2 regions of the Nostoc sp. UHCC 0251 genome follow, and region 1 is predicted to be linked to the other one. Evidence: predicted binding sites of a transcription regulator. Region 1 holds the regulator's gene; the other holds the start of a gene.

Region 1 (5,382 bases):
AGCAAAGATAAACAAGTGGGCCGAGTAGCGGGACAAAGGCTACTGTCCAAAACACCTGAGGATTATTCCAGTGGTGACGAGCGATATCATCGCCAAGGATTGTGGGGAATAAAAGACAGAAAAGGCAAAATGCCAAGCTCATGCCATTAATAAAGCGATCGCTTTGAAACTGCTGCACAAAATCTCCCCAATCACCTAAGGCAAAGGCATAGGCAAGCAAGCCAACAGTGCTTACACTCAAAACAATCCCAAAAAAACGAGAATCTAGCAGCCGTAAAAAAGTATCCTTTTGTCCAGAAAATTCTTGATTTGGTTCACGAAAAGCCAAATATGGTAACAGACCAAGCACTCCTGATCCTACTGATGCCAAGGCAAAAGGCCAAAAAGGAACCCGTTGCATTCTGCCATCAATGAACAACAAACCACTGTAAATTAGTAGCCAGATGCCCACCAAAGAAAACAAGGAAAGGATAATCGGATTTATCGCAAGCCACTGAAGAGTAAATATATTTTTCAGCAGCATGAGGGTTTGCTGTAAATGCAGGGGCGGTGCTAACAGTAAAATATAAGCGATAAATCCAACCCATAGTAACCACAATGCAACTTTTCTATTCATCATCTTTAGATAGTGTGCATTTAACATAATTACTAATTTATAATTCGTATTTTTTGCCTCTAAATCCCCCTTTTTGTAGAACGCTGCCCTGAGTTTGCTTAAAAATAGTGGTAAATCTATACGTGATTTTTGTTTCAATTGAGGATTTAGACCCCAACTGAAACTGTCTTTGAAATTACGAATTAAAAATTGCTTTAATTTGCAGCTGGCTGCTGACTCGGTATTGCTTCTACAACAACTTCTGTTAGAGGTGGACGCACACACAAATAAATCAATGGCCCGAATAGCGGTATCAACGCTATTAACCAGAACATCTGTGGATTTTTCCAACCACGACGCGCCATATCATCTCCTAGCAAAGCTGGAAATAATAGGCAAAGTAGACAGAAATCTAAACTCATCACATTGATGAAGCGGTTAGTTTGCCACTGTTGCACAAAATTACCCCAATCTCCTCCTGTTAAACCATAGGCAACTAGAATAATCGTGGCTACCGTCAATATAACCCCGGTCACACGAGAATCTAGCAGCTTAAGCAAGGCATTATTTTCACCGACAAACTTATTATTTGGTTCTCTAAGGGCTAAATAGGGTAACAAGGCAAATGCCCCAACTCCGAAAGAGGCAGTAGCAAATAGCCAAGCAGGTATTTTTTGCCCTCTACCATCAATAAACACTACTGTGCTGTAGATGAGAGGCCAGATGCCCATGAGGTTGAATAGTGCTATGACTAATGGGTTAACGCCTTGCCACTGTCCAGTAGAAAGGTTTTTAATTAACTCGAATGTACCAGGTTGCTCAGGAGGAGCGAGGAAAAAAGCATAGGTAGTGAATCCCAACCACAGCAAGCCAAAGGCAGTTTTTCTAACCATGAAAAAGTTCAAAAGTATTGATTATTGATTTTGCCACTATAAATTAGACTTATCTACCTGCTATGGTATTGTTCATTTGCCTAGATTCGTAGCAGCTTGTCCCTAAACATCACTTAAGGATTGAAATAACTGAAAGCTTCTGAGAGGTAATCAGCAGTAGATGCTACGACCGCGATCGCACTTTCATAATCTAGACGCGTTGGCCCCAAAACTCCCACACTTCCTACTGGTATTGACCCCCGGCGATAGGTGGAAGAAATCAAGGTGCAGGTGCGTATTGGTTCTAGAAGATTTTCTGCGCCAATGCGAACCGTTACCTTTGACTTACCCACATCCTCAAGCTCTGGTTCCTCAAATATTAATCGCCATAGTTGATCTTGTTCTTCTTCCAGCAGGTGGATAATTGTTTGTACTTGCTGTAACTGGGAAAATTCTGGCTGGCGCAAAACTTCTGATACACCCCGAACCATAATTTGGGTTGTAGTCGGCGCATGAGTGCGACGAGTCAATTCGGCAACTGAATTTTTTAAGAATTCTCCGTAGCGTTGGAATTCCTGATCTAGTTCGCTCCAGTTGAGCTTGGCTAATTCCAACAGACTTCGGCCTCGCAAGTGGGTATTCAAAAAGTTTGAAACAATTTGTAACTCGCGATCGATTACCTCTGAATCTCGTTGTGTTTCTTCTGGTATTGGCGACAAATCCATTAACTTGGAATGTGTCTCATAACTATCGGTAACAACAATTAACATGATCCGCCCCTCTTCAATTTGCACTAATTGCAGATGTCGCAATAGCGCTGTAGAAGTTTGCGGCATGGTAATCAAGCTAATGCAACCACTTAAGGTTGCTAAAATTTGTGCTGCTCCTTGCAGTAGGGTTTCTAAACTCCAATCTTCCCACTGGAGACGCTTTTGCAATGCCGCCTCTACTTCTCGTCCTAGAGTTTCCGTACCACTTCCCTGCGGGACGCTGCGCGAACGTGGAAGCAAGCTACGCGTAGCGTCTGTCTGCGACACGCTGCGCGAACGCAGAGAAGGTGTAATTAGCTGGTCAACATAAATGCGATAGCCTGAATCTGAGGGTACACGTCCAGCAGAAGCGTGTGGTTGGTAGAGTAACCCGGACTTTTCTAAAACGCCCATCACATTGCGAATTGTTGCTGAACTTACACCCAGGTCGTACTCCTCGACCAAAGCCTTTGAACCAACAGGCTCTGCTGTAGCAATGTAGTGACGTACAGTTGCCCAAAGTATATGCTGTTGTCGATTTGTTAACTGGACTTCCATAGGGTATGTTTTGCTAGAGGCAAATTTTAATCAAAGTCTGAAAAATTTCTGGATTTGATTGAAAATAATGAATATTAATAATTTATTAAGATAACAAATTATACAACTATATTGTGATAATTAATTTTAAGGATCATATACACCACTGTTTAAAAGTGCGCTTTAAATAGAATCTAGGCTTTTGCAGCCAAAGCTGAGAGTTTGAATTTACAACATCCTTTTCCGAGTTATTTTTGCATAATTCTACACTTAGAAAAGTATTGTTGTATACGTATTTCTGCGGTGATCGCAGCTAAAATTAGGGTCGAAAAGCTTCGCAAATATTTTTGCTAGTGGAGAAAGTCGCAAGCTTTCCTGGCAAGCCCCTAAATTTATATGTTGCTATTTTCAGCATAGCAAAAGCAAGATGGAAGAATAACTTCCATCTGAGTAATGCACTTAAACACAAGCTAATACTGGGGAATTGAATGGTCTACTAAGACGGAATAAGCATCAATACCACCCGAAATATTTTGCACATTTGTAAAACCTTGAGCAATTAACCACTGGCACATCTGGGCAGAGCGGATACCGTGGTGGCATAGTACAAGGGTTTCAGCTTGGGGATTGAAGAGGGTAGGAACTTGATCTCCCCATTCGGTAAATTGACTCAAGGGTAGGTTGACAAAGCCCTCAATGCTAGCAATTTCTAATTCTTGTGGTTCGCGTACATCTACTAGCTGAATACTTGCATCGCCAGAAGAAAGACGTTGTGCCAGTTCTTGTACACTAATCTGGTTCATGGGTTGACTAAAAGAATTCCCGATAAACAGTCCTAATCCTATTTATGGTGACAGAAAATCTCTGCCTTTGCATGAGTATCCATTCTCAAGAAGGCTGATAGATTCTGGTAGGCTTTCTGCTTAAATGGCTGTAAACCGTCTTTTTGAAAGGTTTAATGTGAATAGGCAACGCTCATTTATTGGTTTTATCGTAGCTGGTGCGATCGCACTGCTAGTAATTGCGATCGCTAGTTTTTACTGGTTTTTCGCCAAAAATCCGGCTAACCTCATTGCTTCTAGCTCCCAGCCTAATGCAGCCATATTCGTGTCTAAACTTTCCCCTGTAATGGTTTCATTACTGGCGAATCCTGACCGTTTGCAGGCATTGGAGCGTGAAGGAGAACTATCTAAACTCAAAACCAGTTTATTCGCCAAGAGTGGCATAGATTACAAAGAAGACGTTCAACCCTGGTTAGGGGACGAAATTACCTTAGCTATCACCACCTTAGATATTGATCGCGACCGAGAAAACGGACAGCAGCCAGGGTATCTGTTGGCACTAGCAACCAAGCAACCGGATAAAAGCCGCGAGTTTGTCGAGTTGTTGTTTTCCAAACGGGCGTTAGGTGGGGCAAACTTAGCTGTTGAACAATACAAAGGCGTAAAGCTAATTTCTGACAATTCTCAACCAGAGCAGGACTTGCTTGCAGGTGCTGTGGTTGGTGAAGGCTTTGTGTTGTTTGCCAACGATCCCAAAGTGTTGCGAGACGCCATCAATAACGTCCAAGCGCCCGATCTAAATTTGACTAGCTCCCCTAAATACCAAAAAGCGACAAAACAACTCCCTAAAGGGGGATTAGCTGTAGCTTTCTTGAATCTTCCCATCGTAGCAAAATGGCAAGGTTTAGAATTGCCAGAGCAAACCTATGACAGCGAAATTATTTCCCTGACGTTGAACCCCAAAGGTTTGCTAGCAGAAACCAGCTTTCTAACTTCATCGGAAATTGTTTCCCCATCTTCACCACTATCTAAACCTGTAGGAGCATTACAGTATGTTCCAGCATCGGCAGGTTTGGCCATTTCTGGCTCAAATTTGAGTAATTTGGGTAACAGTGATTTAGCCAAACTCTGGAGACAAGCAACAGCGACTATATATGGTGCTGAGGAAGATGTAGTTTCTCGATTAGCAAAACCTTTGGTGGATGTTCAAAAACGCTGGGGCATAAACTTAGCAGAGGATATTTTTAGCTGGGTACAGGGAGAATATGCCATAGCATTGTTACCTCAAGAGCAAGCAAATCCCCGTTGGATTTTTATAGTAGAAAAATCTGAGAGTGTAGAAAAAGGTGTTGCTCGATTAAATGCGATCGCTTCATCTAATGGACTAACCATTAGTCCCCTCACCATAGAAAATCAAAAAGTTTCCGCTTGGACAGAGTTAACCACAGCTAGTAAGAAAAACAGTGAGAAAGACGGAGTATCATTCAACATTGAAACAAAAGTGCAGGGAGCGTATACAACCTTAGGAAACTACGAAATTTTCACCTCTGACCTTGAGACAATGGATGAAGTTATCACAGCTAAGGATAATTCCTTAATTGAAAATACCAATTTCCAAGATAGTATCGCTGCGATTCACCAACCAAATCAAGGTTATATATATCTTGATTGGACAAAAAGCCAGAATTTGTTGGAGCGCCAAGTACCGATTCTCAAACTAGTGGAAGTTTTAGGAAAACCGTTTTTTGATAATCTGCGATCGCTCACAGTCAGTAGTTATGGAACTGACACAGGAACACTCAAAGGTAGTGTTTTCTTCCAACTCAATAATTCGTGAGATTTTCGCA
Region 2 (5,382 bases), on a different contig from region 1:
CCAAAACCAAGGAATTCTTCTTGGTTCACTGCTGAGAAACTCTAATGCCCGTACTCTTCCACCACTACCAGCCTGTCCACTTGCTGCACTAATAACTTGCCATGCTTGATAAACTTGTAAATCACGGCGTTGTTGTTCACCAGCAATAAATGTAATCGCACCAATCAGCACTGAAGCGTTTACTGCTTGACTTAAAGCTTTAAAGGATATGGCATTTTTTATTGAATTTGTAGTAGAGACTTTTAATTTTCTATATCGCTTGTCTATTTTCCATAAGGGGATAGACCACCAGTGTTTATTTACAAATTCTATTGCTTTAGACCAATCATCTTCAGGATTACCGCTTTCTCCTTTGCGTTCACGAGTTGCCCATATTTCATAAGCTTTAGCCTGAATTAATTCTACTGGAATAGATTGTCGCGGAATAAGTTGCGACAATCGTTGTAGTTTCTTTAGCATTTTGTTTTATAACACAATCACATAAACAGCTTGTTTTAAACATAAACACTACCTAATTACTAAGTAATTCTTGTCTATGCCGCTCCTGTTCTTGCTGCTCAACTCCTTGGCTTACTTCCAAATATTTTTTTACGGCTGAACTAGATTCACTTAAGGTTCTATTAATACAGTTCCCTAAAACTTTGACAAAGTAACATATATAGCAGTTATCAGTTCAGTATTAAATCTCATACACAATAAATTAGGGTTACAACAATTGTTGTAACCCTACAGATTCGCTATATTCAATTTGCTCGAAGCCCTTATAGAATAACAATTAACCTCATAACTACTGAATTATGAGCAATTCTTCACATTTACTACATCTAGTTTAATGGTTTGCAAAGGTAAATACTTTCTTACTTGCCTACGTGGGATAAGTGACGCTAGTGTTAAAAGAATTGTGCATAGTAAAACCCCCATCCCAGAAGTCGAGTAGGAAGCTAGAATGGCAATTCCAAATAAACAAGTAAAATCTAATACTGATATTTTAGATAATAGACGCACCCAAACTCGCATCCAAGTTCGCATTCCTAAAGACTTGTATGAGGAACCAGTCATTTCACGACTGGTTTCTCACTATGGGGTCATAGTCATTATTGCTGATGCTCAGGTAAGCGCAAACGTGCCACAATATAGCTGCTTCGATCTGGAACTGCGAGGTACTGTTTCTCAGATTGAAAGCGCCCTAACTTACCTAGATGAACTAGATTTAGAAGTTTTGCACCAATCCAGCCCTGAAGAAGATGGTTGGTAATCAATTTTAAATTTCGGATTTTGGATTTTAGATTATCAATCCAAAACCCAAAATCTAAAATCTAAAATCGGTTATGCCATTTGATTTTCAATAGCCCACCGCGCTAGTTCAGTGCGGTTATGGAGATTGGTTTTGCCCAACATGTTGGACACATGGCTTTCAACCGTGCGCTGACTAACATTTAGTTCTTCAGCAATTTCCCGGTTAGCTAAACCCCTAGCGACAAACTGGACTACTTTCAGTTCGGTTGGGGTTAATTGCACATCGAAGGGAACCTGGATGCGGGAACCGTTTTCGCCTCCTTTAGCTTGGTGTTCTTTCCAACGGATAGTTTGTTTCAGCGAGGATTCAACTTGCGCTACGAGTTCTTCTGGTTCAAAAGGTTTGACCATATAAACATCAGCACCTTTATTCAGACCCTTAACTCGGTCTGCACTTTGTCCCTTAGCTGAAAGGAAAAGAACCGGAATCCAACTGGTGCGTTCGTTTTGCCGGACTTGTTCTACAAAAGTATATCCGTCCATTTCCGGCATCATCACGTCGCAGATAATCATGTCTGGAACATCTTGCTCTAAAATTTCCAGAGCTTCACGTCCATTTTCGGCGGTGATGACTTCGTATCCCCGGAATTCTAAGTAATCCTTCACCAGCAAGATGAGGTTAGGGTCATCATCAATCAATAGAAGTCGTTTGTGATCTTTCATGCTGGGCTCTTTCATAGCAGTGGCACTTGTCGCGCTTCGGTCCATCAAAGTCTTGAATATTTATCCTCTATCGTGGGTTATTTCGAGATGTTGTCCTTTTTCCTACTTAACTTGCCTTTGCTGTCTCGAAACCTCAAAAATGCCGAGCACTTTCAAGAGACTAGTAGCTCGATAGCAAAAGTCCAGCAAGGATACGTATAGCAGTAGTATCTATAATGCGCTATTATATATCGCATTGAAAGTGGCAGGCGAAAAAACACTGATTAAATAATAATCCTTCTGACTTACAAGTAAGTATTGGCTTAAAGATGACCCTACCTCAAAACCAACCCGCACTTTCTTAAAGCTTACTGCTGTACCATATCCTTCGGTTATTAAGCCTCTATGAGGTGTTCACAAGAAACTAGGGAAGTTTCTGGCAAAGGATGGGTTAAAAATGCATATTCTTCTACCACCTTATTGCCTGATTACACCTTATTGCTTATTAAGAGTTCTTGGATGATCCGCTCAATAACTTCCAGGCTTGCTTGGCGATATCAGACACCATCAGTGTAAACCACCATTATGAGTCTAGAACAACAAACGCGCAAGCAGTTGGCTTTTAGTTCTATGGACGCAAATGGGATGACTCTGTTGCGGCTCATCAAATTTTAACTCTTTAAGTCGCTTTTTAAGTATTCCCAGGATTCCAGACTAGCTCGTTTTGAGCAGCAGCTAGCAATTGTCTGGTCAGCGCCAATTCCTAACTCTCCGCTCCCTACTCTCTTCGTAACTTACGGAACAAAACCCGAAAGGTATAAATAATTAAGCATTTATACTTAAGTATATCTTTGAGCCTTTAGTTCGGGAACCCGTACTCAAAGAATTCTTGCCATTGGACGCTAATTTTCGGTAGATTAGCACTCAGGAGTTGAGAGTGCTAATCTCTAAAGGAAAGAAATAATATGGCAGCTTTATCTCTAAGCGTTTCTACAGTTAAACCTTTAGGCGATCGCGTTTTCGTAAAAGTGAACGCCTCTGAGGAAAAGACCGCAGGTGGTCTGTATTTGCCCGATACCGCTAAGGAAAAGCCCCAAGTAGGGGAAGTAGTGGCACTTGGCCCTGGCAAGCGTAATGACGACGGAAACCGTCAAGAATTGGAAATCAAAGTCGGCGATAAGGTGCTGTACTCGAAGTACGCCGGCACTGACATCAAACTCGGCACCGAAGAATATGTACTGCTTTCTGAAAAAGATATTTTAGCAGTCGTTATCTAGTGGGGAGTGGGGAATGGGGAATAGGAAAGAGTTTTCCCGATGCCCAATGCCCAATACCCAATGCCTAATTCAACAAAAATATTGACTTACTCCCGGAATTTAGACACCTATGGCAAAGCGCATTATCTACAACGAAAACGCCCGTCGCGCCTTGGAACGAGGCATTGACATCCTGGCTGAGGCTGTAGCTGTTACCCTTGGCCCCAAAGGTCGTAACGTAGTCCTAGAAAAGAAATTTGGCGCACCACAAATTGTTAATGATGGTGTAACGATCGCCAAAGAAATCGAATTAGAAGACCACATTGAAAACACTGGTGTAGCTCTGATTCGTCAAGCTGCTTCTAAGACCAATGATGCTGCGGGCGATGGTACAACCACTGCTACCGTTTTAGCTCATGCGATCGTCAAAGAAGGCTTGCGGAACGTTGCAGCTGGTGCTAACGCAATTTCCCTGAAGCGTGGTATTGACAAAGCTACTGCCTTTTTGGTAGACAAAATCAAAGAACACGCCCGTCCAGTGGAAGATTCCAAAGCCATTGCCCAAGTTGGTGCGATCTCGGCTGGTAATGACGAAGAAGTTGGTCAGATGATTGCCCAAGCAATGGACAAGGTGGGCAAGGAAGGCGTAATTTCCCTAGAAGAAGGGAAATCTATGTTCACCGAGTTGGAAATCACTGAAGGGATGCGCTTTGATAAAGGCTACATCTCTCCTTATTTTGCTACCGACCCTGAGCGGATGGAAGCGGTTTTTGATGAGCCTTTCATACTGCTGACGGATAAGAAAATCGCTTTGGTACAAGACCTTGTACCAGTGTTAGAGCAAGTAGCTCGTGCTGGTCGTCCTTTGGTGATTATCGCCGAAGATATTGAAAAAGAAGCTTTGGCAACTTTGGTTGTAAACCGTTTGCGCGGTGTACTCAACGTAGCTGCTGTTAAGGCTCCTGGCTTTGGCGATCGCCGCAAAGCACTACTAGAAGACATCGCTGTTTTAACTGGTGGTCAACTAATCACCGAAGATGCTGGTCTGAAGCTAGATAACACCAAGCTGGATAGCCTGGGTAAAGCTCGCCGAATCACCATCACCAAGGACAGCACCACAATTGTTGCCGAAGGTAACGAGGCTGCTGTTAAGGCTCGTGTAGAACAGATTCGTCGTCAAATCGATGAAACCGAATCTTCTTACGACAAAGAGAAATTACAAGAGCGTCTTGCTAAACTCTCTGGTGGTGTCGCTGTAGTGAAAGTGGGTGCAGCGACCGAAACCGAAATGAAAGACAAGAAGTTGCGCCTAGAAGACGCTATCAACGCCACCAAAGCTGCTGTGGAAGAAGGCATTGTTCCTGGCGGTGGTACAACTCTGGCTCACCTTGCTCCTGAATTGGAAGTTTGGGCAAAGAGCAATCTTAAAGATGAAGAGTTGATTGGTGCTTTGATTGTCGTTCGCGCCTTACCTGCCCCTCTGAAGCGGATTGCTGAAAACGCCGGTCAGAATGGTGCTGTGATCGCTGAACGCGTGAAAGAGAAAGACTTCAACGTTGGCTACAACGCTGCGACAAACGAATTCGTCGATTTGTTAGCTGCTGGTATTGTTGATCCTGCGAAAGTGACTCGTTCTGCTCTGCAAAACGCTGCTTCCATCGCTGGTATGGTGTTGACAACCGAATGTATTATAGTTGACAAGCCTGAGCCTAAAGATAGTGCTCCTGCTGGCGCTGGTGCTGGTGGCGGCGACTTCGATTACTAATACTTTGTAGTTCCATAACTTGTAAAACAGCTGCTTCCGAATGAATGGAGGCGGCTGTTTTTTTGTGTCAGTAATAAAATGGCTTTTACTGAAGAAGAATATCGGGATAACACGACGATTCACCAATATCAGGTTGTTCGTTTTTGGGAGCAAGATTCAACACTATTTTTAGCTAATCCGGCGCTGTTACCTTTAGCAAGTTTGACACGAACTGACTCGCCACAAACTTTACTGGCACAAGTGGCTGAACAAGTCGCTACAATTCCAGATAGGGAGGAGCGACAAAATATTGCGGGTTGTGTAGAAATTCTGGCGGGTTTGCGGTTCGGCAATTTTTACGGGAAGATATTATGAAAGAGTCTGTAATTTATCAAGATATCGTTCAAAAAGAAGCGTTTAAATTGATCTGACTTTTCACGGGAT

The links. Region 1 encodes HrcA, which represses chaperone genes, less so after heat shock. Its sites were predicted from a motif close to TTAGCACTCNNGANTCNNGAGTGCTAA; they were not measured.
Region 2: groES (co-chaperone GroES) is a predicted target of HrcA. The motif match lies at 2,856-2,882, and genes of this name have one in related genera.

What each region holds. Positions count from the first base shown of each region.
Region 1 is NZ_JAYGHD010000039.1:25,373-30,754, reverse strand. Features, by position in the region: gene VB740_RS07635 (hypothetical protein) at 1-616, opposite strand, end outside; gene VB740_RS07630 (DUF2834 domain-containing protein) at 811-1,488, opposite strand; gene VB740_RS07625 (heat-inducible transcriptional repressor HrcA) at 1,602-2,774, opposite strand; gene VB740_RS07620 (rhodanese-like domain-containing protein) at 3,224-3,556, opposite strand; gene VB740_RS07615 (DUF3352 domain-containing protein) at 3,714-5,372, shown strand.
Region 2 is NZ_JAYGHD010000005.1:37,697-43,078, reverse strand. Features, by position in the region: gene VB740_RS01540 (pentapeptide repeat-containing protein) at 1-459, opposite strand, end outside; gene VB740_RS01535 (NIL domain-containing protein) at 947-1,255, shown strand; gene VB740_RS01530 (response regulator transcription factor) at 1,327-2,004, opposite strand; gene groES (co-chaperone GroES) at 2,904-3,215, shown strand; gene groL (chaperonin GroEL) at 3,325-4,959, shown strand; partial or broken gene VB740_RS01515 (hypothetical protein) at 5,032-5,366, shown strand.